4 regions of the Brevibacterium sp. K11IcPPYGO002 genome follow, and region 4 is predicted to be linked to each of the others. Evidence: riboswitches for the same ligand, from Rfam matches in the RefSeq annotation. Region 4 holds a riboswitch; each other region holds the start of a gene.

Region 1 (6,992 bases), 1.4 Mb from region 4:
TTCGGACCGCTCACTCACTACCCAGAGGATCCTTCGGGCGCGTCGCGAGCCTGAGGTTCTGCCGCCTCGGTCGGGGCGAACCTCCGTTGCCTCAGTCGGGGCGAACCTGCCGGACGATCGCCGCAGGCCAGTTGCGCACAGCTGTTGTTAGAGTGACAACATGCCTTCCCCTTCTCAACCGCATCGGAACCCACCGAGTGGAACCGCCGCGCTCATCTTTGCGTGTCTCTCGATCCTCGTCTTCCTCGGGTTCTGCGTCTGGTTCTGGGTGCAGGCCCCGGACACCGTGGCCACCCATTTCGATTCCGGTGGTCAGCCCGATGGCTGGACGTCGAAGGCCGGACTTCTGGGGATCTTCGTGCCCGTGGGGCTCGGCCTGCCCGCTCTCATGTCGATCCGGCCGTTGATTGCCAAGCTGCCGATCTCGCTCATCAATGCCCCGCACAAGGAGTATTGGATCGAGCGCGGCGACAAGGCGTACCTCATCGACTGCCTCATGGAACTCCTGCGCATCACCGCCGGACTCACCGCACTGCTCATCGCCGCCATCCTCGTCATCATCACCGAGGGAGCGCGCTCGGCGACGATGTCGGAATGGCTGACTTTCGTGCCGACGGCCGTCTTCCTCGTCGCCACGGGACTCGCAGTATGGCGCTTCTACCGCAGACTCACCCCGCCGAGGTGACTGCGTCGGCGGCGACGGCCACCCCGCCGAGGTGACTCTGCGGTCCATCCCGACCGCGGGGGTGGGAACCCTCCCGCCCTCCCACCGAGGTGACCGACCAGAGGTCAGGGCCGCCTCGGCGAAGGGCCTGCGCAAGGTTCTTGGGTCAGACGGTGACTTCTTGGGGCAGGAACACGGAGACGTCCCAGTTCTGCATCGCGTGGGCCGACGCCCAGAAGTGGAGTTCGTACACGCAGGCCTGTTCGAAGGCGGCGCGCATGCGGGCCGCTTCCTCGCTCGGGGCCTTCGCCAGCTCCTGTTCGAGGATGTGCACGGCGTGGCGCGTCGATTCGTCGAATTCCGGTGAGTCGTAGGTCTGCACCCAGGTGCGGTAGGGGTGGTCATCGGACATCTGTCCGGCCTGGTCGATCAGCACCTTGCCCATGTGGGCGTAGACCCAGAAGCAGGGCAGGACCGAGGCGACGCCTTCGCCGTAGGATCGGCTGGCGGCCGTGGCCACGAGGAAGGACACGTAGCCCAGCGTCGTCGGGGAGGCCTTGAATCGGGAACCTTCCGCGGTGAGCTCCTCCAGCGCCGAGGCGAGTCGGGCGTCGGCGAGCAGCTCTGCATGCATCTCCTCTTCGACGGTGATCGCCTCGGCGGCGGAGCCGGCCCAGAATCGGGATTCGTCACGGTCGACGGTCTTCGCGGCCAGGAACGACAAGGCCTTTGCATACCCGTTGAGATAGAGGCTGTCCTGCGAGATGTAATTGGCGAACGCCTTCGGATCGAGGCTGCCGTCGGCGAGCTGGGCGAGGAACGGCAGGGCTTCGATCTGCTTGACGATGGGGCGAACGCGGTCCCACAGCTGGGTGGTCAGTGGGCCGGCGGTAAAGGTGACGGTCATGGGAACTCCTTTGTGCTCGTGTGACGTAATGGTTCGGATGGCGTGGTAGTGCGTGTGCCGGGGTGGTTCGATTGACATGGCGGTGCGTGTGTCGGGGTGTTCGTCAGACGTGGCGATTCGGCGGGACGGGGCCGGTCAGGCGGGTCGACCGCGGACGATGTCGACCTGGTGGTCGACGGGTCCGTGGGCGCCCTCCGGATCCAAGCTCAGCTGCCAGTCCGCAGCCGAGTTCAGGGCGCGAGCGAGAAAATCGAGGGCATTGCCGACAGCCTCGCCGAGGAGGTCGGACTCGATCACCGCGCGTGACCGATCCTTCCCGGTCGGGGCCGCCGGATCGGCAGGTCCCCCGGCGGCAGCTGCGCGTTCGCGGCCGAGGACGGCCACCTCGGCGGTGATCGCAGCCGACAGGGTGCACCCGGTTCCGTGCGTGTTCATCGTCGTCATCCGGGGGTGGGTGAATTCCCGGACCTGACCGTCGGCCGTGGCGAGGATGTCGATGACCTCGTCATCGCTGCCGTGTCCGCCCTTGAGCAGGACCGCTCCGGGCCCCCGCTCGAGCAGGCGTCCGGCCTGGTCACGCATGGCTTCGGTCGTCCGCGCTTCGGGTTCGTCATCGCTGATGAGCAGGGCCGCCTCGGGGAGGTTGGGGGTGATGAGGTTCGCGGCGGGCAGCAGGTGGGTGCGCACGGCGTCGACGGCATCGGTCTCGAGGAGGCGGTGGCCGGAGGTCGCGATCATCACCGGGTCGACGGTGAAGAAGCCGAGCCGGCCTTCGGCGGCGCGGGCGACGACGAGTTCGACGAGGTCACGGCTGCCGAGCATCCCCGATTTCGTCGCATCGACTGGCAGGTCGCCGAGCACGGAATCGAACTGGTCGGCGACGAAATCGACGTCGATCGGATAGACGCGCGACACCCCGTGCGTGTTCTGCGCAACGAGGGCGGTGATGACGGTCGTGCCCATGGTCTTCCGCGCGGTGAAGGTCTTGAGGTCGGCGTGGATTCCGGCGCCGCCGGAGGGGTCGGTGCCGGCGATGGACAAGGTGATCGGCGGGCGGGTCGTCACTGGTCGCTCCCGGTGAAAGCGGCCAGCAGCTCTTCGGCCGCCGACTTCGGATCGTCGGCCAGGCAGATCGCCGAGACCACACAGATTCCGATCAGTCCACGTCCGTGCAGGTCGGGGGCGCGGTCGGCGGTGATGCCGCCGATGGCGACGGCGGGGAGGCCGGCTTCTGCCGCCAATTCGCCGAGGCGGTCCGGTCCGATGCCGACGGGGGCGTCGGCTTTCGTGGAGGTGTCATAGACCGGTCCGATGCCGACGAGATCGACGACTCCGGAGTTGCGGCCGGCGGCGAATTCGTCGCTGTTCGCGGCCGAGAGACCGATGAGCGGTGCCGCACCCAGGGCGGCGCGCACCTCGGCGACGGTGGTGTCAGTTTGGCCGACGTGGATGTGCACGTTCTCGCCTTCGTCGATGAGGCGGCGGGCCACCTCGACGCGGTCGTTGAGGACGACGGGGACCGTGCGGTCGGTGTCGCGGGTGGCGGCGTCGACTGCGGCGATGACCTGGCGGGTGAGCGAGTAGAAGGCTGCATCGTCGATGTCTTTGTCGCGGACCTGGACGATGCCCACTCCCCCGTCGACGGCGGCCTGCACGGTCTCGGCGACGGTGCGGCCGGCGGCTTCGCATTGCGCGGAGTCGGTGACGAGGCAGAGGCGCGTGTCGATTCCGGCGAAGCGGTCGGTTGCGTCTACTCGGTCGTTCACGGTCGCGCTGTCGTCGGCCGAGTTGTCAGCGATGTGGGCGGATCCGGCGGTCATGCCTGGACGCCTTTGCCGGCGGTTTCATTCGCAGAAGTGAGCGTGTCGAGGCTGATTCTCGCCTGTGCGAGTCGGTCGCCGTCGACGGCATGGAGCGCATCGAGGAAGTTCACCGAGTAGCTGCCGGGTCCCTTCGCGCCATCGGCGGCGAGTTCTCCTGCGACCGCGAAGTGGGAGTGGGCGGCGACGACGGCTTCGAATCTCGCCGAGGCGGCCCCACCGTTCGCGTTACCGTCCGCGGCGTTGATTGCTGAGACGTCGGCGTCGGGGTCCGCCAGTCCCGCCCGGGCGGAAGCCAGGTAAGCGACGGTGACGGCGCCGAGTGAGCACCCGGTGCCGATGACGAGCGGCATGAACTCATGTCCGCCGGAGACGCGGGCGACGTGGTCGGCGCCGTCGATATGGGCGACGACGGCATCGGTGGGTCCGGAGACGGCGACGATGGCACCGGTTTCTCGGGACAGCTTTGCGGCGGCGGGAAGGACGGCGTCGACTTCATCGGTGGAGTCCACTCCACGACCGCCGAGTCCCACACCGGCGAGTGCGGCGATCTCGGAGGCATTGCCGCGGATGGCGGTGGGGTGATCGGCAGCGGCGCGGCGGATGCGGGAGGTGCGGAAGTCAACGGCGCCGACGCTCACGGGGTCGAGGACCCAGGGCTTGCCGGCGGCGTTGGCGACGTCGATGGCGGCATCGGCTGCGAGCAGCTGGTGGTTCGAGGCGGTTCCGAAGTTGACGAGAACTCCGCTGGCGATTCCGGCGAACTGTCCGGCATCGGCCTCATGGTCGAGCATCGCCGGGGAGGCGCCGACGGCCAGGAGCACGTTCGCGCTGAACTGCTGCACGACGGTGTTCGTGATGCACTGGATGAGTGGATTGCTTGCGCGCAGTCGCGCATTCGCAGAACGCAGGTCGAAGTCAACCATGACGATCCCTTCGCTAGTATGGCCCAGATCAGGTTCGATGGGTGTTCTCTCAGCCTCGGTGTCCTCCGTGCGCAGCGTCTCGGTGCGAACGGATCCTCATGAGGCACCCCATGTCATTGGCTTCGACTGTATCAGCCTGTCCGGACACGGGCGACTTCCACAGTCACAAGGTCAAGCCGGGGAATGAGCGCCGATCCACGTTGTGCGCCATGCTGGCCGTTGAGTCTCCGTGCAAGACTGATTGCGCGGACCTCGGTGCTGTGAGATTATTGAAGTGGTAGCAAGGAGTTCACCTCCTAGAGCGCCAAGTCGCAAGCCCACGTCTCAGACGTGGGTTTTTGCGTTGGGCCTCGTGTCAGAGCCGCTAGGTAAAGTTTGCCCATGCTGCTCGCCTATATCGATGAGATCGGTGAACCCGGCCCTTACGTCGCCAAAGACCACCCGAGATTCAACACTAATCCCGTCTTCGGCTATGCAGGCTTCGTCATTCCCGAAAGCTCGGCTCGGAGATTCGGTCAGATCTTCACAGCAGAGAAGCGACGCGTCTTTGCCAGCGAGCTTCGGGGCGTGGAGAACCCGGGCCGCTGGGAGCGAAAGGGCTCAGATATCTTCACCCCAGACGCTTGGCGAAGTTACGGTGAGCAGATCCGTGTCTTTCGCGGACTGATCAACAGGCTCGCAGAACTGAGCGGACGCGTCTTCTTCTATGCCGAACAGAAGGAGGTCGGCACCAGGAAGCAGGTGCGACTCTCCGATGAGCAACGCGAAGCTTCAGCTATGCGAGAGTCGGTCAATCGTCTCTGTCGTCACGCGGACAATTGCGGCGAGAATCTACTGATGCTGATGGACCAGATCAATGAGAAGCAACGGGCTGCAAGAGTAGCGACGATATACGCACACATATTCTCGCGTGCCCAAGAATTCAGGGAAATGAATGCTGCCATTGAGCCGCCCATGCACATCGACAGTGCTCTCAGCTCCAATATTCAGCTTGCCAATTGGATATCAGCATCTGTCAGCCGAGCCATCGACTACCAACTCGAACGCGAATCAAAGTACGACTGGGTACCTCAGGCTCTCGGCAGCCACATGCACCATCGCATCACATACGAATCCAAGCTTCGCCTCTGGCAGAGTTCGCTGGGCGATCTGAACAACTTCGACGTATTCAAAGCAGAGAGGCCTTACCCGGATGGATTGCACACCGGGCCTATGAGTCCAGAAGATCTCGCGAAACTGCAAAAGGTCAAGCACGCTACTGTCAAACGAAAATAGTCCAAGTTCAGCTCCGCACTCCGCTGTGATGCCCTACTTCTGCCGGTGCGCCCATTTCTCGTCGGGCATTCCCGGCCCTTTGGAGACGGTGACGATGTCAGGCTGCTGACCACAGGAGTCACAGCGAATCGAGTTGTGCACTTCGCCTTCACAGTCGTCGTGTCGGTAGATGATCGGCCTCCCGTTCGGCGCTTCCCAGCGATCTCCCCATTCGGTGAACGCAATGAGCACGCCTTTGAGATCATGTCCCTTGTCGGTGAGCACGTACTCGACTCCGGATGGATTCGGCTGCCGAGTCATGACTCCGGCATCGACGAAGCCGTCGAGCCGCTTGGTGAGGATGTTGGTCGCCACTCCCAATCGCTTCTGGAAGTCGCCGAAGCGAGTGACCCCGGCGAAGAGCGCGTTTCTGATGATCAGCAGGCTCCAGCGTTCGCCTACGATCTCCAAGGTCCGCGCGATCGAACACACTTCATCGTCATACGTTCTGCCCAACATAGAAGAGAGTCTACCTATTCACTTGCATGACGAAAGCATAGTGGGATGATCGATCCATCGACTTGCATGACGCAAGTTGAGAGAATGACATACAACGGCAAAGGAGCCTGACAATGTCTGCACACAATCCCACTGCTCTTCCCGACACCGAATCATCATCGGACTTCACCTTCAGCTATGAGGTCACGCAATCACCACACGCAGTCTTCGATGCGGTGACGAATGTGCGCGGCTGGTGGTCGCAGCGCATCGACGGGGCGCCCGACCGCCTCGGCGAATTCGTCTACACGGTGCCGCAGATCCACACCACCCGCGCCGAGATCATCGAGCTGGTTCCCTCGGAACGGGTCGTCTGGAGAATCCTGGACAACCAGTTCGGAACCTCACCCGACGAGATCGATGAGTGGGCCGGGACGACCGTGCGCTTCGACATCGAGCCCACGGTGTCAGGCATTCGGCTGACATTCACCCATGTGGGCTTGACCCCGGCGCTGGCCTGCTATGACGGATGCGCTCGAGGATGGACACGCCACGCCCACGACAGCCTGCACCAGCTCATCACGACGGGAGTGGGCAACCCGATCACTCCGGCGATCGAGGCCGAACTGATCTCCGAGCCGTGACTTTCAGAACCTCGTATCTCGTCAGCACCGACCGCTCGACTTAACGTCGCTGTATCAAGCTGTGCATTGCGCGCTCGACGCTCAGGCGAGCGGTCGGCAGAGGGAGCTCTTGCGGAACCGAGCGGTCGACGACAACTTGAGCGCTCAGCGCTGAGCCAACGCCCCTGTGCCGCCGACTCGCCCTGCTACCCCCGCCCGACGTACCTCTGGCCGCGGCGGCTCAGCGCATCGATGACAACGGCTGCCAGCAGGACGAGCGCGGTGATGATCTGCTGCGCA
Region 2 (6,992 bases), 1.1 Mb from region 4:
GCAGAACTTCGGCCCGCACATGGAACAGAAGTGCGCGGTCTTCGCGGGTTCCGCGGGCAGCGTCTCGTCGTGGAACGCCTCGGCAGTCTCCGGATCGAGGCCGAGCGCGAACTGATCCCGCCAGCGGAACTCGAACCGAGCCTTCGACAGCGCATCATCGCGGGCCGTCGCGCCGGGGTGGCCTTTCGCGATATCCGCGGCATGCGCGGCGATCTTGTACGTGATCACCCCGGTCTTGACGTCGTCGCGGTCGGGTAGGCCGAGATGCTCCTTCGGGGTGACGTAGCAGAGCATCGCCGTGCCGTAGCGGGCGATCTCGGTCGCCCCGATCGCCGAGGTGATGTGGTCGTATCCGGGTGCGATATCCGTGACCAGCGGACCCAAGGTGTAGAACGGTGCGCCGTGGCAGAGCTCCTGCTGGCGTTCGACGTTCTCCCGTACGAGGTGGAGCGGAATGTGCCCGGGGCCTTCGACCATCACCTGGACATCGTGGGCCCACGCACGTTCGGTGAGTTCGGCCAGTGTGTCGAGTTCGGCGAACTGGGCGGCATCGTTGGCGTCGGCGATGGACCCCGGTCGCAGTCCGTCGCCGAGTGAGAACGCGACATCGTAGCGGGCGAAGATCTCACAGAGCTCGTCGAAGTGGGTGTAGAGGAAGTTCTCCTCGTGGTGGGCAAGGCACCAGCCGGCCATGATGGACCCGCCGCGGGAGACCATCCCGGTGACCCGGTCGGCCGTGAGCGGAACATAGCGCAGCAGCACACCGGCGTGGACGGTCATGTAGTCGACACCCTGCTCACACTGTTCGATGACCGTGTCGCGATAGATCTCCCAGGTCAGCGCGTTCGCATTACCGTCGACCTTCTCCAGCGCCTGATAGATCGGGACGGTGCCGATGGGGATGGGGGAGTTGCGGATGATCCATTCCCGAGTGGTGTGGATGTCATTGCCGGTCGACAGGTCCATGAGGGTGTCGGCACCCCACTTCGCGGCCCACCGCAGCTTCTGCACCTCCTCGGCGATGGAGCTGGTGACCGCGGAATTGCCGATGTTCGCGTTGATCTTGACGAGGAATGCCTTGCCGATGATCATCGGTTCGGATTCGGGGTGGTTGATGTTGTTCGGGATGATCGCCCGACCGGCGGCGAGTTCGGCACGCACGAGCTCGACATCGCACTGCTCGCGGAGTGCGACGAACCGCATCTCCGGGGTGATGATGCCCTGCCTTGCGTAGTGCATCTGGGTGACCGTGCGACCGGTCTTGGCCCGACGCGGAACCGGTCTGCGTCCCTTCCACTGCTGCGACGGGGCACCTCGGCGGACGGCGGCACGACCGTCATCGGCGATGCGGTGGCCGCGGGCTGCGTACGTTTCGGTGTCGAGGCGATCCTCGATCCACGGAAATCGCAGAGCTGGAAGTCCCTCTTCCGGAGTGCTGCCCGGTCCGACGGTGCGGTAGACGTCGACGGGATCGTTGGCCCGGCCGTTCGAGTCCTCGAGTTCGATGCGGGTCACGGGAACGCGGATGCCGTGCTCCGTGTCGTCGACCCACGCCGGCGAATGCGTCGGATACTGCTCGAGGGTGAATTCGTCGTGCGAATCTGCGTCAGACGAAGTCGTGGCAGGGGCGGGTGTTTCAGGGGTGAATGCAGTCATCTGCAGTCCTCACTTCCTACGCCGGTATCAACCGGATCAGGTTCTACGGTCTCGGACGATGCAGTCCGATCTCAGCCCGTGCAGCGGGCTCCCGTGGGGTCGTGCAATTCGTATCACGATCGTCGTGGTGAGGACAACCGCGGTGTCGGCGGATTCGAGGCCCGCCGGGGGTGCGAGGTCAGCTGCCTTGGAGGAACGCCTTCGCAGCGGCACCGAGAGCGAGCACATCGGAGACCGCGACCATCTCGCGGGCCGAGTGCATCGAGTACAGGGCCGGACCCACGTCGACGGTGGTCATTCCCAGTCGGGTCGCGGTCAGCGGTCCGATCGTCGACCCGCAGGGCATCGCATTGTTCGACACGAAATCCTGGTAGTCGACCCCAGCGGCCGTGCATGCCTGCGACCACACGGCCGTGCCGACCGCATCCGTGGCGTAGCGCTGCTGAGCGTTGAGCTTGAGCAGGGGACCGCCGCCGAGGCGGGGGCGGACATGCGGGTCATGTCGTTCCGGATAGTTCGGATGAGCAGCATGCCCGGCATCGGAGGAGACACACACCGAGGAGGCCATCGACGCGAGATAATCGCTGCGCGTCGACTGCGGCAGCAAGGAGGCGACGATGCGTTCGGTGACGTCGGCGAGGAACGGGCCGCATGCTCCCGAGCGCGAATTCGATCCGATCTCCTCGTGGTCGAAGGCCGCGAACAGGGGGATGCCGTCGAGGCCGTCGGCATCGAGCTGGGTGAGCGCGGTGACACCGGCGTGGACGGACAGCAGGTTGTCCAGCCTCGGCGAGGCGAAGAACTCCTCGGCCGCACCGAAGAGGGCCGGTTCCTGAGTGGGGATGGTGTAGACATCGTGGCCGACGACGGTCTCGGCATCGACTCCGGCGGACGCGGCGAGCAGTTCGATGATGTCCGCCTCGGCGAGGTCGGCCAGGCCGATGACGGGAGCGGTATGACGCTGCTTGTCCAGGGTCAGCCCCTCGTTGACCTGACGGTCGAGGTGGATCGCCAGCTGCGGGATGCGGGCGATCGGTCCGGTGCGGGCGAGCACGATGCGGCCGTCGGCGAGGCCGAGACGACCGGCGAAGGCGAGCTCACGATCGAGCCACGAATTCAGCAACGGCCCGCCGTAGACCTCCACCCCGACCTGACGGGTGCCCTCAGCGGTGTACTCGCCGCCGGGTTTGAGTTTGAACGCCGGGGAATCGGTGTGGGAACCGAACACACGGAACCGGTCAGCCGCCTCGGTGACGGTGGGATTCATCCACGCGATGAGCGCGCCGTCCCGGATGACGTAGTGCCCGGTCCCAGGTGTCAGCGCCCAGGGAACGGACTCGTCGAGGTGGGAGAATCCGGCTTCTTCCATGCGTTTCGCGGCGGTGGCCACCGCGTGATAGGAGCTGGGGGAGGCGCTGACGAAGTCGCCGAGGTCGGCCGCTGTCGTCGCGGCCCGATCCGGTCTCGGGAGTGATTCATTCATTTCCCCAGCCTATCGTTTGCGGTAGTTTGGAGGTGAAGAAGATCAGGTCTCAGACGCCGGGTTGCCACCGGGTCCGAGAATCAGGCGGGAGCAGCGATCCTGCTGCCGCACCAGCGACGGCAAGGAGTGTTCGACGTGAACCAGTTCGTGACGGAGTGGAACACCTGGCGCGACTCACGGAACTCGGCACTGGCGAAACCGTTCGGCTGGCTAAGCGTCGTCGGGCTGCACTGGCTCGAGGACGAATCGACCTGGACCGACGCCCCCGGCACCTTCACCGTCGACGACGGGTGGGTGACCGTGTCCCTGGACACCGGAATCAAGGCCGGTCCAGCGGCGGAGACGTTCGACCTGCTCAGCGCGGTCGGCGACGGCGGAGACGGTTCGGATTCGACTGGTTCCGGGGCTGGGACTGGGGGAGGTCCTGGGGCTGGGACTGGGGCGAACGGCGCGGGTGTGACCAACTCGGGGCCGACCCGGGCGACGAGCCCGGCCGTGCCCAGCGACACCTCGACCCTGCCGAGGGTCACGGACCAGGCCGACGCGGCGGCCGGTGCGGGCGCAGATTCTGCGGCTGGTGCGGATGGTTCTGCTGGTGCGGATGCCGGATCGGATGCCGGTTCACAAGCGACCGGCGGACACGCAGCCGTGCCCGCTCGACCTCAGGTCCGCGTCGAGGAGAACGGGTTCAGCGCGAAACTTCCGACCGGCGGATCGCTCAACTGGTTCACCGTCGGCAACGTCCTCTACGAACTCATCGACCGGGCCGGCCGCCTCGGTGTGCGTGTGCGCAATTCGAAGTCCCCGCTGTTGGGCAAGTTCTTCGAGGTTCCGGTCTTCGACCCGGACCCGGACTTCGTCTTCCTCGCCCGATTCACCCGGTTCGACCCGTTCAAGACCTACCCGATCGAAACCGCTCAAGAGGATCTGCAGCTGCAGACGCAGGCGGCGGGAATCGTCACGTTCGACACTCAGCACGGTGAGGTGAACCTGCTCGCCACCGGGTGTCCGAAGACCGGGCTCCAGCTGGACTTCCACGATTCGACGAACGGGAGCACCACCTCGGCGTGGCGGACCATCGATCTCGGAGTGCCGAATCAGGACGGGTCGCTCGTCGTCGATTTCAACCGTGCGGTGAACTACCCGTTCGCGTTCACCTCGTTCGCCACCTGCCCGGCCCCGATCGAGGGAAACGTCGTTCCCTTCGACGTCACCGCAGGTGAGCGGCGTCCCCCGTTCTTCTACTCGGAGGCCGGGATCAACGTGCCGTTCCTCTTCTACGTGTGGTGGGACGAAAACAGCGCCGAGGTGACCCGCCCCTGGTACTCACGATTCGGCCTCGACATCACCATCCTCAACCCCAACCACGACGACGGGCGGATCTCGCTGGTCGGCTTCGACGGGGTCGCCATGTCCGGTGGGGATCTGTCCCCGCTGGGGCGCAAGGCCCGGTCGCGGCTCATCGATGTCGCCACCGAAGCGCTGACCTCACGGATTCCGGTCATCGGCATCGGCGCATACTCGGCGTTCGTCATCCAGGCCCAGCGCGAGCTGCGGTCGCAGCAGGGGTATGTCGATGGCATCGAGACCGAATACTCGGCCCCCGAGGACCGGCTGCTCATCGTGATGAACAACGAACTCGACCCGAAGCAGGCCGGTTTCGACATCGTCCACACCGACGCCAGCGGGCTGCTCTACGTGGAGATGCCCTTCGACATTCCGCTCGAATCCGATCGCACCGAGGTCGAGGACTTCCAGGCTGCGATGGAATCCGGTGCCTCGATCTCGAGCTGGCAGGAATTCGACTACCGCATGGTCGCCCTCATCCGCCACCACCGCTGAGTCACTCCACTCGGATCCCCGGGCTCCCAGCGCCCGTTTCCTCCCCGAACTACCCGACGGCGGCCCAGCAACCTCGCGCGAGGTTGCTGGGCCGCCGTCAGGTAGTAATTACCAGATGGTGACTCGGGAGTCGGGGGCTAAGTACATGCCGTCGGACTCGGTCACGCCGTAGGTGTCGTGGAAGGCGGTCATGTTCTTCACGACCTGGTTGCAGCGGAACTCCTCCGGCGAATGCGGGTCGATCGACAGCCTGCGCACACGCTCCTCGGTGCGCATCTTCGACCGCCACGCCTTCGCCCACGCGGAGAAGAACGCCTTCGCCTGCTCGGGGCTCGGCGCCACCGGCACACCCGAGGTACCCGCCCGTTCGCCGAGTTCGAGCTCGAGCGCCTTCCAGCCGATCGACAGGCCGCCCAGGTCACCGATGTTCTCACCGACCGTCAGCGCTCCGTTGACATGCTGGTTGGCCTCGAGACCGGCCGGAACCAGCTCCTCATACTGGGCGATCAGCGCATTCGTGCGCTCCTCGAAGCGCTCACGATCAGCAGACGTCCACCAATCGACGAGGTTGCCGTCGCCGTCATAGCGCGAACCCTGATCGTCGAAGCCGTGCCCGATCTCGTGGCCGATGACCGCGCCGATGGCTCCGAAGTTCGCCGCCACATCACCGGAGGCGTCGAAGAACGGCGGCTGGAGGATCGCGGCCGGGAAGACGATCTCGTTCATCACCGGGTGGTAGTAGGCGTTGACCGTCTGCGGGGTCATCAGCCATTCGGTGCGGTCGATGGGTCCGCCGATCCGTTTGACCTGCCGCACATGCTCGGCCTGCGAGCAGCGACGCACATTGCCCACCAGGTCGGCGGCGTCGATCACGGCCGGGTACTCCCGCCACACCTCCGGATAGCCGACCTTCGGAGTGAACTTCGCGAGCTTGACCAGGGCGCGTTCCTTCGTCTCCTCGCTCATCCAGTCGAGTTCGCGGATCGACTTGTCATAGGCCTTGATGAGCATGCCCACGAGGTGATCGATCGCGTCCTTCGACGACGGCGGGAACTCGGCGGCGACATAGAGTTTGCCCACGGCCTCCCCGAGGTAGCCCTCGACGAGGCTGACCCCGCGCTTCCAGCGCTCCCGCAGGGCCGGGGTGCCCGACAGTGTCCGGGAGTTGAAGTCGAAGTTCTCCTCGACGAACTCATCGGAGAGCAGCGAGGCGGTGTCGGAGACGACGACGAAGCGCAGCCAGGTCTTGATGGTCTCGATATCGGTCTCCGCCCACACCTTCGCCATGCCCGTGACGAACGAGGGCTGGGAGACGACGAGGTACTTGAGATCGGCCGCCTCGGCGGTGAGGATCCCCAGGTAGGAGTCGAAGTCGAACTCGGGGCCGAGGTCGCGCAGCTGAGAGATCGAATACTTGTTATACGTCTTCTCCGCATCGCGGCAGGCCACCCGGTCCCAGTGGTGTCGGGCGAGTTCGGTCTCGAACGCCATCACCTTGGCGGCCACCTCGGCATCAGTGATCCCGGACTTCTCCCCGAGACCGGCCAGGGCCGCGATCTTCTGCACATGCGCGAGGAACTTCGCGCGCACCTCGGCGTGGTCGTCGTTGAAGTAGTAGTCCTCATCGGGCAGGGAGATCCCGGCCTGGACGAGGTAGAGGGCGTAGACGTCGGAGTCCTTCGCATCGGCGGTGACGTACCCGCCGAGCACTCCGCCGATGCCTTCGGTCTCGAGTCGGGCGAGCGTTGCGGCGAGCTCGGACTTGTCCTCGGCGGCGTCGATGGCGGCGAACGTCGAGGCCAGCGGGGCGACGCCGAGGGCGTTGATGCGCTCGACGTCCATGAACGAGGTGAACAGGTCGGCGACCTTCTGCCCCTCGGACCCGGGCTCCTGCGCAGTGTCCGACACGGAGGTGATGATGTCGCGGACCTTCGTCTCGGCGGTGTCGAAGAGCTCACGCATGGCTCCGTCGCCGGCCCGGTCGTCGGGGATCGTGAACGAGTCGATCCAC
Region 3 (6,992 bases), 810 kb from region 4:
CCCACCGATTTCTCAGATGTGTTCGTCGCACCTGCCGGTGTGGAGAACGACCACCGAGACCTCATCTGGAACAGCCTCACCCGGGTCGAGTTCGAACAGCTGAAAACGAGGGAAATCGACGTCGGCTTCGACAGTGAGCACCAACCGGATTCCGTCGGCTGGAACCGGCCGACCGATGACCATCTGCAGCTCGCCAGAAGCAGAATCGGATTCTCTGCCCGAGTCAGCGCCTGAGCCAGTGCCCGAGCCAACGCCCGTGTCGGCACCAGCGTCGCAGGCGACGTCGTCTGTGCTGTCATCGGCGACCATGAGGTTGACGGCGAAGCAGGGGTCGGCCAAATCGACGAGGCTCACGTTCTGCTCTCCGTGGAAGTGCACCGGTCGGAGGGCCGGCACGCGATGCACGTGACCGTCGATCTCAAGGGCCACCTCGGCGGTGGGCAGGAAGGTGCGCGCCATTCCGGGCAGGGCTGAGAACGGGCCCACACGTTCGAGCCTGGCGATGCTCAATCGCCAGGGGTGAAGACCTGGAGTCAGCTCCACCGAATCCGTCAGCCCGACGAGCTCGGTGGTCTGACCGCCGCCGTTGGCCCACGGAACGGGATCACGGTCGGCGAAGGAGGCGAGCGCGCGCATGACTCAGCGCGCCGTGGGCGGGTGGGGCCGCCTCGGCGATGGCGCGGTCATCCCTTGCACAGGCAGAACGGGTGACCGGCCGGGTCGAGGAACACTCGGAACGTTTCTCCCGGCTGTTCGGGGGCTTTGCCTGCACCGATCTCGAGCACAGCCTCCTCGGCGACGTCGAGATCGTCGACCATGACGTCGAGGTGCATCTGCTGCGGGTGGGCCTGACCGGGCCAACTGGGTGCGTGATAGTCCTCGACCTGTTGGATGCAGATCGGCGGCCAGGAATTGGAGACGACTTCTGCCCAGGTGCCGTCCTCGTCGACGGTGACAGACCAATCCAGGAGTTTGCCGTAGAACTCCGCGAGTTCACCGGCGTCGGGGGCGTCGAGCACGACAACGGGCTGCTTTGCGATAGCCATGTCCCGAGTCTACGCCGCCGCACTGACACGACGAAGGCCTGGACACCAGGGCGTAGGATTGTTGAGCAGATCCGCCGATGCTTCCGAATACTCTCGGTCGCATCGGCTCCCGACAGTGAAGGTGCGCGATGAGTTCTCATACCCTGCCCGTCGGCGACGCTCCCGCGGTGCACATCATCCACGACAATCAGGAATGGATCGCTCCGTTCACGGATGCGCTCGACCGCCTCGGCGTCGCCCATGTCGAATGGCTGCTGCCCGAGACCACGATCGATCTTGCCGCCGAACCTCCTGCCGGCCTGTTCTGGTCGCGGCTGTCGGCGTCGGCGCACACCCGCACCGATCCGCAGGTGAAGGAGTACGGGCGAGCGGTCCTCGACTGGCTCGCCGCCGCCGGCCGCCGAGTCATCAACGGTCGCGACGTCTACGAGCTCGAGGTGAGCAAGATCCGACAGCATCGCGAGCTGGCCGGCCAGGGCCTCGACGTGCCACGCACCGCGGCCGCGTTCGGATCGCAGGCGCTCGTCGAGGCGGCTGCCGGCTTCACTCCCCCGTTCATCACCAAGCACAATCAGGGCGGCAAGGGCCTCGGTGTGCGCCGTTTCGACTCCCTCGCCGAGCTCGAGGCAGCCGCCGATGAGTTCGCGCCCGGTGGCACGAATGCGCCGATCGACGGAATCACGCTCATCCAGGAATATGTGCAGCCGGCTCAGCCGTTCATCACCCGCGCCGAGTTCATCGGCGGACGTTTCCACTATGCGGTGCGCGTCGACGTCTCAGGTGGGTCGTTCGAACTGTGCCCGGCCGATGCCTGCGAGGTCCCGGGTGCCGGGGCCAGCCCGGACGTTCCCCAGTTCGCCCGTCGAAACGACGTCACGGCCGCAACCCCGCTCATCGCGCGCCTCGAGACGCTGCTCTCAGGTCTCGGCATCGAGATCGCCGGCATCGAGTTCATCGAAACCGCCGACGGCCGCGAGGTCGTCTACGACATCAATACGAACACGAACTACAACCCGTCGGTCGAGTCCGCCGAACTGTCGGCCGGCCGGCAGCCAGCCGTTGACCGGATAGCGCAGTACGTGTCCGACACCCTCGCCGAGGCGGCCCCGCCGTCGGTGTCCCCCGCCGGGTCCGCAGCGTGGTGAGTTCCCGGGCCCGAGTTCTGATCGATCTGCTGGCAGAGCTGCGCACCGTCCGGCCGGGTCATCGCGCATTGGTGGCAGTGGACGGAGTCGACGGAGCCGGGAAGACCACGATCGCCCGTGAGCTCGTCGACCTTGCGGACGAGAACTCGGGATGTGCCGGCGCTGCAGGCACGCGTACCGATCGGCTGGTCGCCGCCATCAGCATCGACGGCTTCCACCGTCCTCGGGTGATCCGCTACGCCCACGGCAAGGGACCAGACACTTTCTATCGTCATTCCTACGACTACGAAGTTTTCGTCGAGTCCGTCGTCGAACCGTTTCGTCGAGGTGATGCGATCGTTCCAGCTGTGTGGGACGTCGACGAGGATCGTCCGCTGGCGCCGGAACCTCGGAGTCTGCCGAAGGACTGCATCCTCCTCGTCGAGGGGATCTTCCTCCACCGTCCCGAGTTGGTGGGTCTCTGGGATGCGAGCATGTGGGTCGAGGTGCCGTTCGAGGTCTCAGCCCCACGCGGAAACGAGCGGTTCCCCGGAGCCTTCGTCGCCGATCCCGAGGCTGCGTCGAATCATCGCTATGTCGGCGGTCAGCGTCTCTACTTCTCCGAGGCAGCTCCGTGGGAGAAGGCAACATGGGTGCTCGACAATCGCGATCTGGATCGGCCAGTCCTGACCTGCCGAACCGCATTCGATCACTCTGGCAACTGTTCTTGTCCCGGGTGATAGTGTCGGAGTCCTACAGGGGAGCGCCGAGCGAGCCGGCGCTGAGAGTGCATATGCAGACCCTTTGAACCTGATCCGGTGAGCACCGGCGGAGGGAGTGGAATCGCAATGACCACCACAGACTTGGACACGTCGATCACCGTGGCTGCTGACGGAGCGGTATCGGCACTGCTACGATCAACCAGCCGGCAATGGGCGGAGGCCGTCGACCACCGGTTCGTCAGGGAACTGTTCGCCGGCACCATCGACGACACCGTCTTGCGCGACTATCTGGTGCAGGACTATCAGTTCTTCGAATCGTTCCTGTCCATGCTCGGCGCCTGCGTGGCCCATGCCGATGAGCTCGACGCGAAGCTGCGATTCGCCCGACAGCTGGGCATGCTCGTCGCCGATGAGGACACGTATTTCGTCGATTCCTTCGCCGAGTTGGGAGTCGCGCCCGCCGACTACCTCCACCCCGAACTGACCATACCGACGGCGGGCTTCCGCGATGTCATGGATGATGCCGTCGCCTCGGCGTCGTATCCGCAGCTGCTCGTCGTCCTCGTCGTCGCCGAATGGCTCTACCTCGACTGGGCCGAGTCCCGTGAGGAGATGCCGAAGCGGCAGGTTCACCGAGGATGGATCGACCTCCACCGAGGCGAGGCCTTCCGCGAGTGGGTGCAGTTCCTCGTCGACGAGCTCGAACGTGCGTTCCCGACCGACGCCCAGAGCTCAGTAGCCGAGACCCTGACCCGCGCCTGGAACCGGGCCGTCGATCTCGAACGCGCCTTCTTCGACACCGCCTACGGCAGCTGAGCCGCACTCAGCCGCCCGGGACTGCGCATCTCGGCCGCCCAGCCCACTGGCCTAGACTGGCCTCATGAGCACAGGTGTTGATGCAGTCGTCGTCGGATCTGGTCCCAACGGCATGTCTGCCGCGGTCACTCTGGCCCGGGCCGGACTCTCCGTCGAGGTGTTCGAAGCTGAAGCCACGATCGGCGGTGGTGCCCGCACACTCGACCTCGGCCTGGCACCCGGCGTCACCCACGACATCTGCTCGGCCGTTCATCCCCTGGCGATCGCCAGCCCCTTCTTCGTCGACTTCGACCTGCGCGCCCGCGGCATGGAGCTGACCACCCCCGAGATCTCCTACGCCCAACCCCTCGACGGGAAACCGGCCGCGCTGGCCTTCCACGATCTCGACGAAACGGTCGACCGCCTCGGCGAGGCGGGACCGGAATGGCGGCGATTCTTCGCCCCGCTGCTCGACCGTGTCGATGACGCGATCTGGCTCTCCCTCGGTGACAAACGCTCCGTGCCCGAGACCCTCCGCGATGTTCCCGGCATTGCGAACGTCGTGAAATTCGGTCTGCGACTCCTGTCCCAGGCCAGCCCCGCGTGGAACATTCCGCTGTCCCACGAGTCGACGCAGTCCCTGTTCACCGGGGTCGCCGCGCACGCCATCGGCGGGCTGCCGGCGATGGGCACGGCCGCTACCGCCACGATGCTCTCCACGGTCGCCCACGCCGGAGGCTGGCCCTGCCCCATCGGCGGATCTCAAGCGATCGTCGACCACCTCGTCGCCGATCTCGAAGCTCACGGCGGCACCGTGCACGCGAACTCCCCGATCGCCCACGTCACCGACCTGCCCAAGGCCCGCGCCTACCTGCTCGACACTTCGGCGTTGGGTGCGGCACAGATCTTCTCCGGCCTGCTGCCGGCCCACGTCGACACGAGCCTGCGAACGTTCAAGCACGGCAACGCCGCGGCCAAGGTCGATTTCGTCCTCAACGGTCCGGTCCCCTGGTCCGACCCCGAGGTCGGCCGTGCCGGAACGATCCACGTGGGCGGCTCGCGAGCGCAGATGGCCGCCGCCGAGGCGCAGGTGATGAACGGACGGATGCCATCAGACCCCGTGTGCCTCGTCTCCGACCCGACCGTCTTCGACCCCTCCCGCGAGGTGAACGGCCTGCGCCCGCTGTGGACGTACGCGCACGTGCCCTTCGATTGCCCGCTCGACCCGACCGAATACGTGACACGGCAGATCGAACGCTTCGCCCCGGGCTTCCGCGACCGCGTCGTCGCCCACAACGCGATCCCCGCTTCCGAGATGGCCGGGCACAACCAGAACTACATCGGCGGGGACATCGCCACCGGCGTCGTGTCCTTCTACCGGATGATGGCTCGCCCGCGCCTGACCTGGGACTCCTACAGCCTCGGCGTGCCCGGGGCGTTCCTGTGTTCGGCGGCGACCCCGCCGGCCCCGGGCGTACACGGAATGAACGGCTGGTTCGCCGCACGCCGAGCGCTGAAGACCCGCTTCGGAATCGACGAGGCACCCAGCCTGGCACCGGGCGACTGACGGAGTGCGTCCCCGCAGGGACGCACCACCATCCCAAACGTGATCGAATCGGGCACAGATTGTCGGGCGGGACGCCCTGGGCCACGGGAAGTATGGATGAGTGAAGGGAGAGATCGTGATCGCTGAACTCAATACACTCATCGACGCCATCGAGTCGAACCTGACTGCCGATTCCGCGGAGTCCGTCGAGATTGGTGCGCTGGCCGCCAGGCTCGGCACGACCGAGTATCACCTGCGGCGGATGTTCTCATCGCTGGCGGGAATTCCGCTCTCGGAATATGTCCGCAGGCGCAGAATGACCGTCGCTGCCGGTGACGTCATCGACGGTGAGGATCTGCTGAGTGTAGCCGTGCGGTACGGATACGGATCGACGGAGGCATTCACGCGCGCCTTTCGGTCCGTCCACGGTACGGCTCCGTCCGAGGCTCTGCGAAATGGCGGTCCCCTTCGCAGCCAACAGTCACTCAGGTTCCGCCTGACGATCGAAGGGAGTTCGACCATGGACACCAGAATCATCGACCACCCCGCATTCGCACTCATCGGCCATGCTGTGCGTGTGCCGCTCATCCACGAAGGAGAGAACCCGCACATCCGCGAGTTCGTCGCTTCACTCCCGCACACCGAGCACGCACGGCTCAGAACGCTGTCGGACACGACCCCGACAGGACTACTTCAGGTCACGGACGGGGTGGATCCGGACTACCGAGAAGGAACCGACCTCACCTACCTCCACGGGGTCGCGGTCTCAGCGGCCGCCTCGGCGCCGGAGGACCTCGATGTCATTGATGTCCCGGCGGGGATGTGGGCCGTCTTCACGGCACACGGCCCGTACCCGCAGGCGCTTCAGGACACGTGGGCGGCCACGGCCGGCGAATGGTTCCCATCGAATCCGTGGCGGCTGCGTCCGGGGCCTTCGATCGTGTCGATTCTCGATCGCGCCGAGGATTTCAGAACGGCGACAACCGAACTCTGGCTGCCGGTGGAACGGGACTGACTCAGCTCCGCAGCCACCGGTCGGCATCGTCGTCGCAATGCCGGTCAACCACCTCGGGGGCGGTGTCGATGACGTCGTTCAGCCCCGAACGTCGTATCCAGGTGCCAGCCCGCCATGAGGCTCGCGGGCCGATCATCGGTATTGCCCGCGGTGGGATCGTCTCCGGTTCCTCGCCGAGGTGACCCTGCCCTTCCCCCTGTAAGGTGAGGGCCGAGGTGGACTCCGTCGAACTCCTCGGACACCTGTGACCAGTCCGGGATGACCCAACGGCCCTTGCGGCCGGTGGCCTCGAACCAGGTCTGACGGCGTTGGGCGGCGACATCGGCGGGCCCTACGTCATTCGGCTCGGATTCTGGTTCCCGCTGTGATTCCGAACCCGCACCGCACGGCTGCAGACGGTCGCGGCGACCCCTGCACCTTTTCGACGGGAGAGCCGGCGGCGCATGCGGCGCTGCGGAGCTCAGCCAGGGCACGCGCTTCCGCTGTGAGAGGTTCGGCCCAGGCGCCGAATTCGTCATCGTGCCCGCGCTGGGCCAGCCCGAACACGAGCGAGCGTCCCCACGGGGACGGCAGCAGATCTTCAACGGTGAGTCGGTGGTCCGACCCGGTTCGGTGCTCTTCCGGGATGGCCATGGCATCCAGACTCTGTGAGGTCTTCTCAACCTACCCTGACGAATTCCTGCCCGTCGGAATCCTCTTCGTCCGGGCTCACGGGGGCGACCACTTTGGCGACGGCGAGGATCC
Region 4 (6,992 bases):
CTCTCCTCGTTCTCGGTTGAGGTAGGCGAGCACGGCCGCGACACGGCGGCTCGTGGTCTCCCCTGCCTGGAGGCCGAGTTTATCGAAGATGGAGCTGATCGCCTTTTCGACGGAGCTGACCGAGACGAAGAGGCGTTCGCCGATGCCTCGATTCGACAGTCCTTCGGCCATCGCCTCGAGCACTTCGCTTTCCCGCGGAGTCAGGGTCGACAGCGTGTTATGCCTCTCCGAGGTGGTCAGCAGCTGCCGGACGACGTCGGGGTCGATGACCGTCCCTCCCTCTGCGATCCGCTGCACTGACTCGAGGAACCGGTCGATGTCAGTCACCCGGTTCTTCAGGAGGTAGCCGACGCCCACTGATTCGGTGCTCAGCAGTTCGGTCGCATATTCGCGCAGCACGTATTGGCTGAGCACGAGCACTCCGATGTCAGGGAAGCGGCGTTTGATCGCCAATGCCGCTTCGAGGCCTTCGGTGGTGTGAGTCGGCGGCATCCGCACGTCGACGATGGCCAGGGTCGGCCGCAGCTCGGCGACCGCCCGCAGCAGCTCCCCTCCGTCGCCGACGGACGCGACGACGCTGATCCCTTCGTCTTCGAGCAGACTGCGCACACCTTCGCGCAGCAGCACCGCGTCGTCGGCGAGGACGACGCGCATCCGTTTCTCGGCCTGGATCTCACTCGTGCTCACTTCTTCTCCTTCGTCGTGCTGCCGTCCTGTGCTTCGGTCCCGAGCGGGATCCGAGCGCTGACTGTGGTGCCTGCGCCCTCACGGGAGTCGATGTCGAGACTCCCGTCGAGAGCTCCGACCCGCCGCGCGAGCCCTTGGAGTCCTCCCCCGCGCGGATCGGCTCCGCCGACACCGTCGTCGGAGACGGTCACGGTCAACGCGGTCCGGGCCTCGGTGACGATGCTCACCGTGATCGCGGCCGCCTCGGCGTGCTTGACGACGTTCGTCACGGCCTCTCGGACGACGAAATATGCTGCAGACTCCGCTGCCGGCGGAAATCTGCCCTCCGGCACGGTCACGAGGGTCAGCGGAATAGGACTGCGACCGGCGATTCTTTCGAGCACGGGTCGCAGTCCATGGTCGTCCAGCGCTGTCGGATAGACCCGCCACGCGACTTCGCGCATCTCGTCGATGAGGTCCTGGGACTGGCCCAGAGCATCGTCGAGCAGCGCTTGGGACTTCACCGGGTCGGACGCGCGTCTGGCTCGGGCGATGAGCACGGACAGGGAGACGACGTTCTGCTGCACGCCGTCGTGCAGGTCGCGCTCGATCCGGCGTCGTTCCTCGTCGATGGCGAGAACGACTCCACGGCGGGTGGTCAGCAGTTCGCTGATGCGGGTGTAGACGGCGAAGGGGCGCTTCACCTCGACGAAACGCGCATCGATGCGACCGTGCGCCCAGCTTGCCGCCTCGGACAGGGCGATGGCGCCGATGAGGTTCGCCGCCCCGTAGAGGACTCCGACGAAGAGTGTGGGCTGGGAGATCGACCACATGTCGAATCCGATGTTCACGGCTCCCCCGATGAAGAATCCTTGGAAGAGCGAGCCGAGAGTCACGACGACGAATCCGCCGAGGAGGTTTGCAGTGGGGATGATTGCCACTGCTGCGATGAGGCCGTTGCCGAGCAGGAACCGGCGGTGGGTCGGTGCGGAAGCGAGAACGAGTCCGAACCCGTGAGAATGCCGGGCGAGCTCCCAGTCTCGCACCTTGGCGGCCACTCGTGATGAGGGTGAGAGCACGGAGGCGGCGAGGAGCGGAAGACACAGCAGACCGCCCCAGACCACCGCGAGGACGGAACGTGCCCAGCGCGCGGCGAACATCCGGGCTTCGGGAGGACGACGGGTGGACAGCGCGCTCGGCCAGGGCATGAATCGATCGTAGCAACGCCCAACACCGGCTCACAGGGGTTCGACCGCAGTCTCGGATTCCGGTTTCCCGCAATGGCGGCTGCCGGTCGACCGCACCGACTGTGTGCCCGACCGCGTACCGTCCCTGCCACCCGGTGCCTAGCGTGGATGACTATGGATCTCGCACTCGAGCTGCTCACCGCCACACTCACCTCACCGTGGGTGTACCTGCTCATCGCCGTGGCTGCGGCGCTGGACTCGCTCGTGCCGATCGTGCCGTCGGAGACTCTGCTCATCACCGCTGCGACCTTCGCCGCTGCGGGTCAGCCTCACCCGGCAGGACTCGTCATCGCCGCAGCCGGCGGCGCCCTCCTCGGCGATCTGGCCGCTCACATCGTCGGCCGCTTGGCCGCTTCAGGTGTCGGCCGGTGGCGGCGGTGGACTCGAATTGCGGAGCTCCTCGACTCCGCCCGCACGGTCTTCTCACGCCGAGGCGGGACCGTGCTCATCGCCGGTCGGTTCGTTCCCGGGGGCCGCAGCTTGGCGACGATCGGATCCGGCCTGCTCGGATTTCCGACCCGCACCTTTCTGCTCTGGGACGGAATCGGAGCTCTGGCCTGGGCGCTCTATTCGACGGGTATCGGACTCATCGGAGGCACGATATTCGATGACCGGCCGCTGCTCGGAGTCGCTTTCGGCATCGGCATCGCCTTGGCCATCACCGGTGCGGCCGACTTCGTCCGACGTCTTCGCCGCCGCAGACGCGGACGTAGCGGACGCGGCGAACGCAGCCGACGCCGATTCGACGAACTCCGAGCCCGAGATGTCATGATGGAGGGGATGTCCCAAACACATGTGTGGTACGTCAGCTACGGATCGAACATGGCTCGCGATCGGCTCGCCTGCTATCTGCAGGGCGGGCGACCGCCCGGCGCTAAGGTGACTTATCCGGGTGCCAGAGACGCAGCACTGCCCCGTGCCGAAGCTGGGATCGAACTGCCCGGAACGATCTACTTCGCCGGCGAATCGAAGGTCTGGGGCGGCGGAATGGCCTTCTACGATCATTCTGTCCCCGGACCGACCCCGGCCAAGGCCTACCTCATCACCGCCGAACAGTTCGCCGATGTGGCCGCCCAGGAGATGCACCGCCCACCCGAGCCCGACAGTCCGCTGGAACGCCTCGTCTTCGACCTGCCGGCCGGCAGCTCCCATTCTCTGGGTCCGGGCGGCTACGAAACGCTGCTCGTCCTCGATGACGCCGATGGCGTCCCCATGGTCACATTCACCGCTGCCCACAGTTCGTCCGACATCGAACACACTCAGCCGCAGGAGCCGTATCTGGCGATGCTGCGCACGGGCACGGCCGAGGTCAGAGCCGCTTCTGGGCTTCCCCTGCCCGCAGCTGCACAAGCGTGAGGTCGAGCAGCGGAGTCGCGACTCCCAGCTCCTCTGCCTTGGCCGACAGATCGCCGAGGATGTGCTCCGTTTCGCTCGGCAGCCCTGCCGTCACATCCCTGTAGAGGGATGAGGTGAAGGCCGAGCCGTCCTCGGTGAGCATCTGCAGCGTCATGTCGTGGGAGGCCTCCGACACCGGGTGTCCGGCCGCGGCCGCCACGGCTTCGAGTTCGTCGATGATGGCGTGCACGTGCGATCTGCCGCCTGCTGCCATGATCGCCCCGACCGGGGCGCGGAACAGACAGGTGACGACTCCCGCGGCGGCGATGAAGGTCCACTTCTCCCACAGCCCGTCGATGACTCCATCGACGATCTGGAGTTTGAATCCGGGGACGTCGAGGGCCTCGGAGATTCGCGTGGGTACGGCCGCGCCGTGAAGATCGCCGATGGTCATCACCGCAAGGTCGGTGAGCTGGACGACGGCTCCGTCTCTGATCGTGCCGACGATCTTGACGAACCCGCCGAGCACCTGCCCGGGGTACCTGTTCTGCAGCTTCTCGATCTGGGCCATGCCGTTGAGGAACGGGATGATCGTCGTCTGTTCTCCCACCGCCGGTCCGATATCGTCGATGACCGAGTCGAGTCCACCCGCTTTGACCGCGACGATGACGAGGTCGAAGATCCGCGGTGAGGCGCTGAGCTCCTCGGCGGTGATGACATCGACCTGGTTCGTCCGATCGGCACCGGGAGCGGTGAAGCGCAGTCCGTCCGCGCGGACCGTCGCCGCCCGCGCCTGCCGGAGCAGGAACGTGACATCGCGTCCGGCTTCCTGCAGATAGGTGCCGAACGCTCCGCCGGTGGCGCCTGCCCCGGCGATGAGAATCGACAGGTCGGCACCTGCACCGATTCCGGCGGTTGTGCTGTCAGCTGCTGAGGTCATTCCAACTCCTCCTTGAGCACCCGTGCGGCCGCAGCGGGGTCGTCTGCCGAGGTTATCGCACGGACGACGACGGCACGGTTCGCGCCCGCCTGCCGGATCGCGTCCAGTCTCTCCCCTGCCGCGATGCCGCCGATCGCGAACCACGGTTTGCTCGCCTTCGCGGCGGCAGAGGTCAGCAGTGCCGTCCCCACAGCGGCACGGCCGGGTTTCGTCGGGGTCTCCCAGACCGGCCCGACGCAGAAGTAGTCGGTCTCCGGGTCCGCCTCGGCGGCGAGCGCCTGCTCGAGGGAATGGGTGGAGCGTCCGAGGATGACATCGGGGCCGAGCACGGCACGGGCCTGAGCACTGGTGAGGTCGCCTTGACCGACGTGGAAGACATCGGCGCCGGTCAGTAGTGCGACGTCGGCGCGGTCGTTGACGGAGAAGAGCTTGTCGTGACGGGCGGCAATATCTTTGAGGACCTCCAATGCCGCGATCTCGGCGCGGGCTTCGAGGCTCTTGTCCCTCAGTTGGATGATGTCGACTCCCCCGCGGTAGGCGGCATCGAGGAACTCGGCGAGGTCGCCTTGAGCGGTCCGGGCATCGGTGCACAGGTAGAGCTTCGCCTCTGCCAGTCGTGCCTCTCTCCAGGCTCTCTTCGTCTGCCGCGCTGCGGTGCGCGGTGGCATCTGTGTGGTCATGGTCATAGAGTAGAGGAGTTCGCGGGAGCCTCCCAACGAGGCTGAGAGGGCGTAAGAGCCGACCGTCAGACCTGATGCGGATCATGCCGCCGGAGGGAGAAGCTGTGAGAGTCATCGTCGTCGGCGCCGGGATCATCGGCCTGTCCACGGCCTGGTATCTGCGCCGTTTCGGTGCCGAAGTCACCATCGTCGATCCTGCCCCCGCCCAGGGTGCCAGCCATGCCGCCGCGGGGATGATCGCTCCCGCCGCCGAGGTGGTCTGGGGGCAGACTCCCCTGTATCCGCTGATGCGGACCTCGGCTCAGATGTATCCGGAATTCGCCGCCGAGGTGGCGAGCGCCGCCGACACCGATCTCGGTTACACAGATGCCGGGACCTTGGTGTGTGCGGGTGACCGGGCTGATCTGCAGGCTCTGCGGGAGCTGCGCGAAGCACAATCACGATCGGGTTTCGCCACCGAGCTCATCACCGGCAGTGCCGCCCGCCGTATCGAACCGTCGCTGTCGCCTGCCGTGGCCGGGGCTGTGCACATTCCCGGTGATCACTCGATCGATCCGCGTCGTGTATCGGCGGGACTCCTGTCTGCTCTTACAGCTGGCTCAGAGTCGCTCCTCATCCGGCAGCGGGTGACCGAGCTGCTGGGAGATGGTGCGGCGACAACCGGCGTCACACTGGGAGACGGCCGCCGGTTGGAAGCCGACCAGGTGGTCGTCTGCGCCGGCAGCGCCACCACCGAGATCGCCGGTGCCCCGCCGCTGCCGATCCGGGAAGTCTGGGGTGATGTGCTGCGCTTGCGTGCCCCCGCCGAGGCGACTCCCCTGCTGACTCGGACCCTCCGCGGGTTGGTCAACGGTCGTCCTGTCTACCTGGTTCCTCGCCCCGACGGTGAGATCGTGCTCGGTGCCAGTTCCCGTGAGGACGGGCTCTCCGGCACCCCTGCCGGGGCGATCCACCGGCTGCTCTCTGACGGGCAGCGGTTGGTCCCGGGCATCCTCGACGCGGAGATCACCGACATCACCACCCGTGCTCGCCCTGGTTCTCCCGACGACCTGCCGATGATCGGGCGCATCGATCCCGGCTGCGTTGTGAGCACCGGCTACTTCCGACATGGCATCCTCTTGGCCCCGTTCGGCGGGCGGCTCGGCGCCGAGCTCGCCCTGGGTGCTGCCTCCGACTGGCCTCCTGACGGGACGCTCGAGTCCGTGTCCCCACACCGCTTCACCACAGACCACACCACCGCCTACCCGATGAGGAGCAACTCATGACCGATCGCGACCACTCACCGACCATCGTCCTCAACGGTGACCATCATGAGCTGCCGGGTGCCACCTCGGCGCTCGACCTCATCTCCGAGGTCACCGGACGGGAACTGAACCCGGATGGGACACCGGCCGACGGCGGACGCTTAGGGCTGGCCCTGGCCGTCGACGGCGAGGTCATCCGTCGCGGTGCCTGGTCCGGGTTCGCCCTGGCTGACGGTCACACCGTCGACATCGTCACCGCAGTGCAGGGAGGCTGAGATGAGCTGGAGGGTCGATGACGTGGAGATGTCGTCTCGCCTCGTGATGGGCACGGGCGGGGCGAGTTCCCTGAGCATCCTCGAAGACGCCCTCGTGGCCTCGGGAACCGAGCTGACCACAGTGGCGATGCGGCGCTTCGACGCCGAGTCCCGGGACTCGGTGTTCACCATGCTGCAGCGTCTGGGAATCCGGGCGCTGCCGAACACCGCCGGCTGCTATACGGCCCGGGATGCCGTGCTCACCGCCCGACTGGCCAGGGAGGCCCTGGAGACGAACTGGGTGAAGCTCGAGGTCATCGCCGATGAGGACACCCTGCTCCCGGACTCCGTCGAGCTCTTCGCCGCCGCCGAGGAGCTCGTCCTCGACGGGTTCACGGTCTTCGCCTACACGAACGACGATCCGGCTCTGGCGAAACGTCTGGAGGATGCCGGGGTGGCCGTGGTGATGCCGGCAGGTGCTCCGATCGGCAGTGGGCTGGGCATCCTCAACCCTCACAACATCGAGACCATCGTCTCCCGTGCACAGGTGCCCGTCATCCTCGACGCCGGTGTCGGCACCGCCTCCGATGCGGCTCTGGCGATGGAGCTCGGGTGCACCGCGGTTC

The links. A riboswitch is a leader RNA that binds a small molecule or an ion and turns the genes downstream of it on or off. The one in region 4 is predicted to bind thiamine pyrophosphate.
Region 1: it holds a riboswitch for thiamine pyrophosphate, as region 4 does, so the genes downstream of both, QYM46_RS14345 (hydroxyethylthiazole kinase) here and thiO (glycine oxidase ThiO) in region 4, are expected to answer to the same signal.
Region 2: it holds a riboswitch for thiamine pyrophosphate, as region 4 does, so the genes downstream of both, thiC (phosphomethylpyrimidine synthase ThiC) here and thiO (glycine oxidase ThiO) in region 4, are expected to answer to the same signal.
Region 3: it holds a riboswitch for thiamine pyrophosphate, as region 4 does, so the genes downstream of both, QYM46_RS03910 (TenA family protein) here and thiO (glycine oxidase ThiO) in region 4, are expected to answer to the same signal.

The regions. Positions count from the first base shown of each region.
Region 1 covers NZ_CP131929.1:3,115,368-3,122,359, forward strand. The annotation lists gene QYM46_RS14320 (hypothetical protein) at 1-54, shown strand, start outside; gene QYM46_RS14325 (DUF1648 domain-containing protein) at 161-685, shown strand; gene QYM46_RS14330 (TenA family protein) at 831-1,571, opposite strand; gene thiD (bifunctional hydroxymethylpyrimidine kinase/phosphomethylpyrimidine kinase) at 1,707-2,636, opposite strand; gene thiE (thiamine phosphate synthase) at 2,633-3,391, opposite strand; gene QYM46_RS14345 (hydroxyethylthiazole kinase) at 3,388-4,317, opposite strand; TPP riboswitch at 4,305-4,438, opposite strand; gene QYM46_RS14350 (DUF3800 domain-containing protein) at 4,699-5,592, shown strand; gene QYM46_RS14355 (winged helix-turn-helix transcriptional regulator) at 5,626-6,090, opposite strand; gene QYM46_RS14360 (SRPBCC family protein) at 6,204-6,713, shown strand; gene QYM46_RS14365 (sugar ABC transporter permease) at 6,899-6,992, opposite strand, start outside.
Region 2 covers NZ_CP131929.1:575,827-582,818, forward strand. The annotation lists gene thiC (phosphomethylpyrimidine synthase ThiC) at 1-1,656, opposite strand, end outside; TPP riboswitch at 1,652-1,760, opposite strand; gene QYM46_RS02615 (M18 family aminopeptidase) at 1,835-3,139, opposite strand; gene QYM46_RS02620 (DUF1684 domain-containing protein) at 3,275-4,981, shown strand; gene QYM46_RS02625 (M13 family metallopeptidase) at 5,090-6,992, opposite strand, start outside.
Region 3 covers NZ_CP131929.1:880,162-887,153, reverse strand. The annotation lists gene QYM46_RS03930 (HutD family protein) at 13-636, opposite strand; gene QYM46_RS03925 (VOC family protein) at 684-1,046, opposite strand; gene QYM46_RS03920 (ATP-grasp domain-containing protein) at 1,175-2,191, shown strand; gene QYM46_RS03915 (uridine kinase) at 2,269-2,910, shown strand; TPP riboswitch at 2,918-3,024, shown strand; gene QYM46_RS03910 (TenA family protein) at 3,019-3,708, shown strand; gene QYM46_RS03905 (phytoene desaturase family protein) at 3,773-5,254, shown strand; gene QYM46_RS03900 (AraC family transcriptional regulator) at 5,370-6,248, shown strand; gene QYM46_RS03895 (EamA family transporter) at 6,907-6,992, opposite strand, start outside.
Region 4 covers NZ_CP131929.1:1,690,278-1,697,269, reverse strand. The annotation lists gene QYM46_RS07690 (response regulator transcription factor) at 1-654, opposite strand, end outside; gene QYM46_RS07685 (sensor histidine kinase) at 684-1,874, opposite strand; gene QYM46_RS07680 (DedA family protein) at 2,028-3,269, shown strand; gene QYM46_RS07675 (ketopantoate reductase family protein) at 3,223-4,188, opposite strand; gene thiE (thiamine phosphate synthase) at 4,185-4,868, opposite strand; TPP riboswitch at 4,880-4,983, shown strand; gene thiO (glycine oxidase ThiO) at 4,973-6,133, shown strand; gene thiS (sulfur carrier protein ThiS) at 6,130-6,387, shown strand; gene QYM46_RS07655 (thiazole synthase) at 6,389-6,992, shown strand, end outside.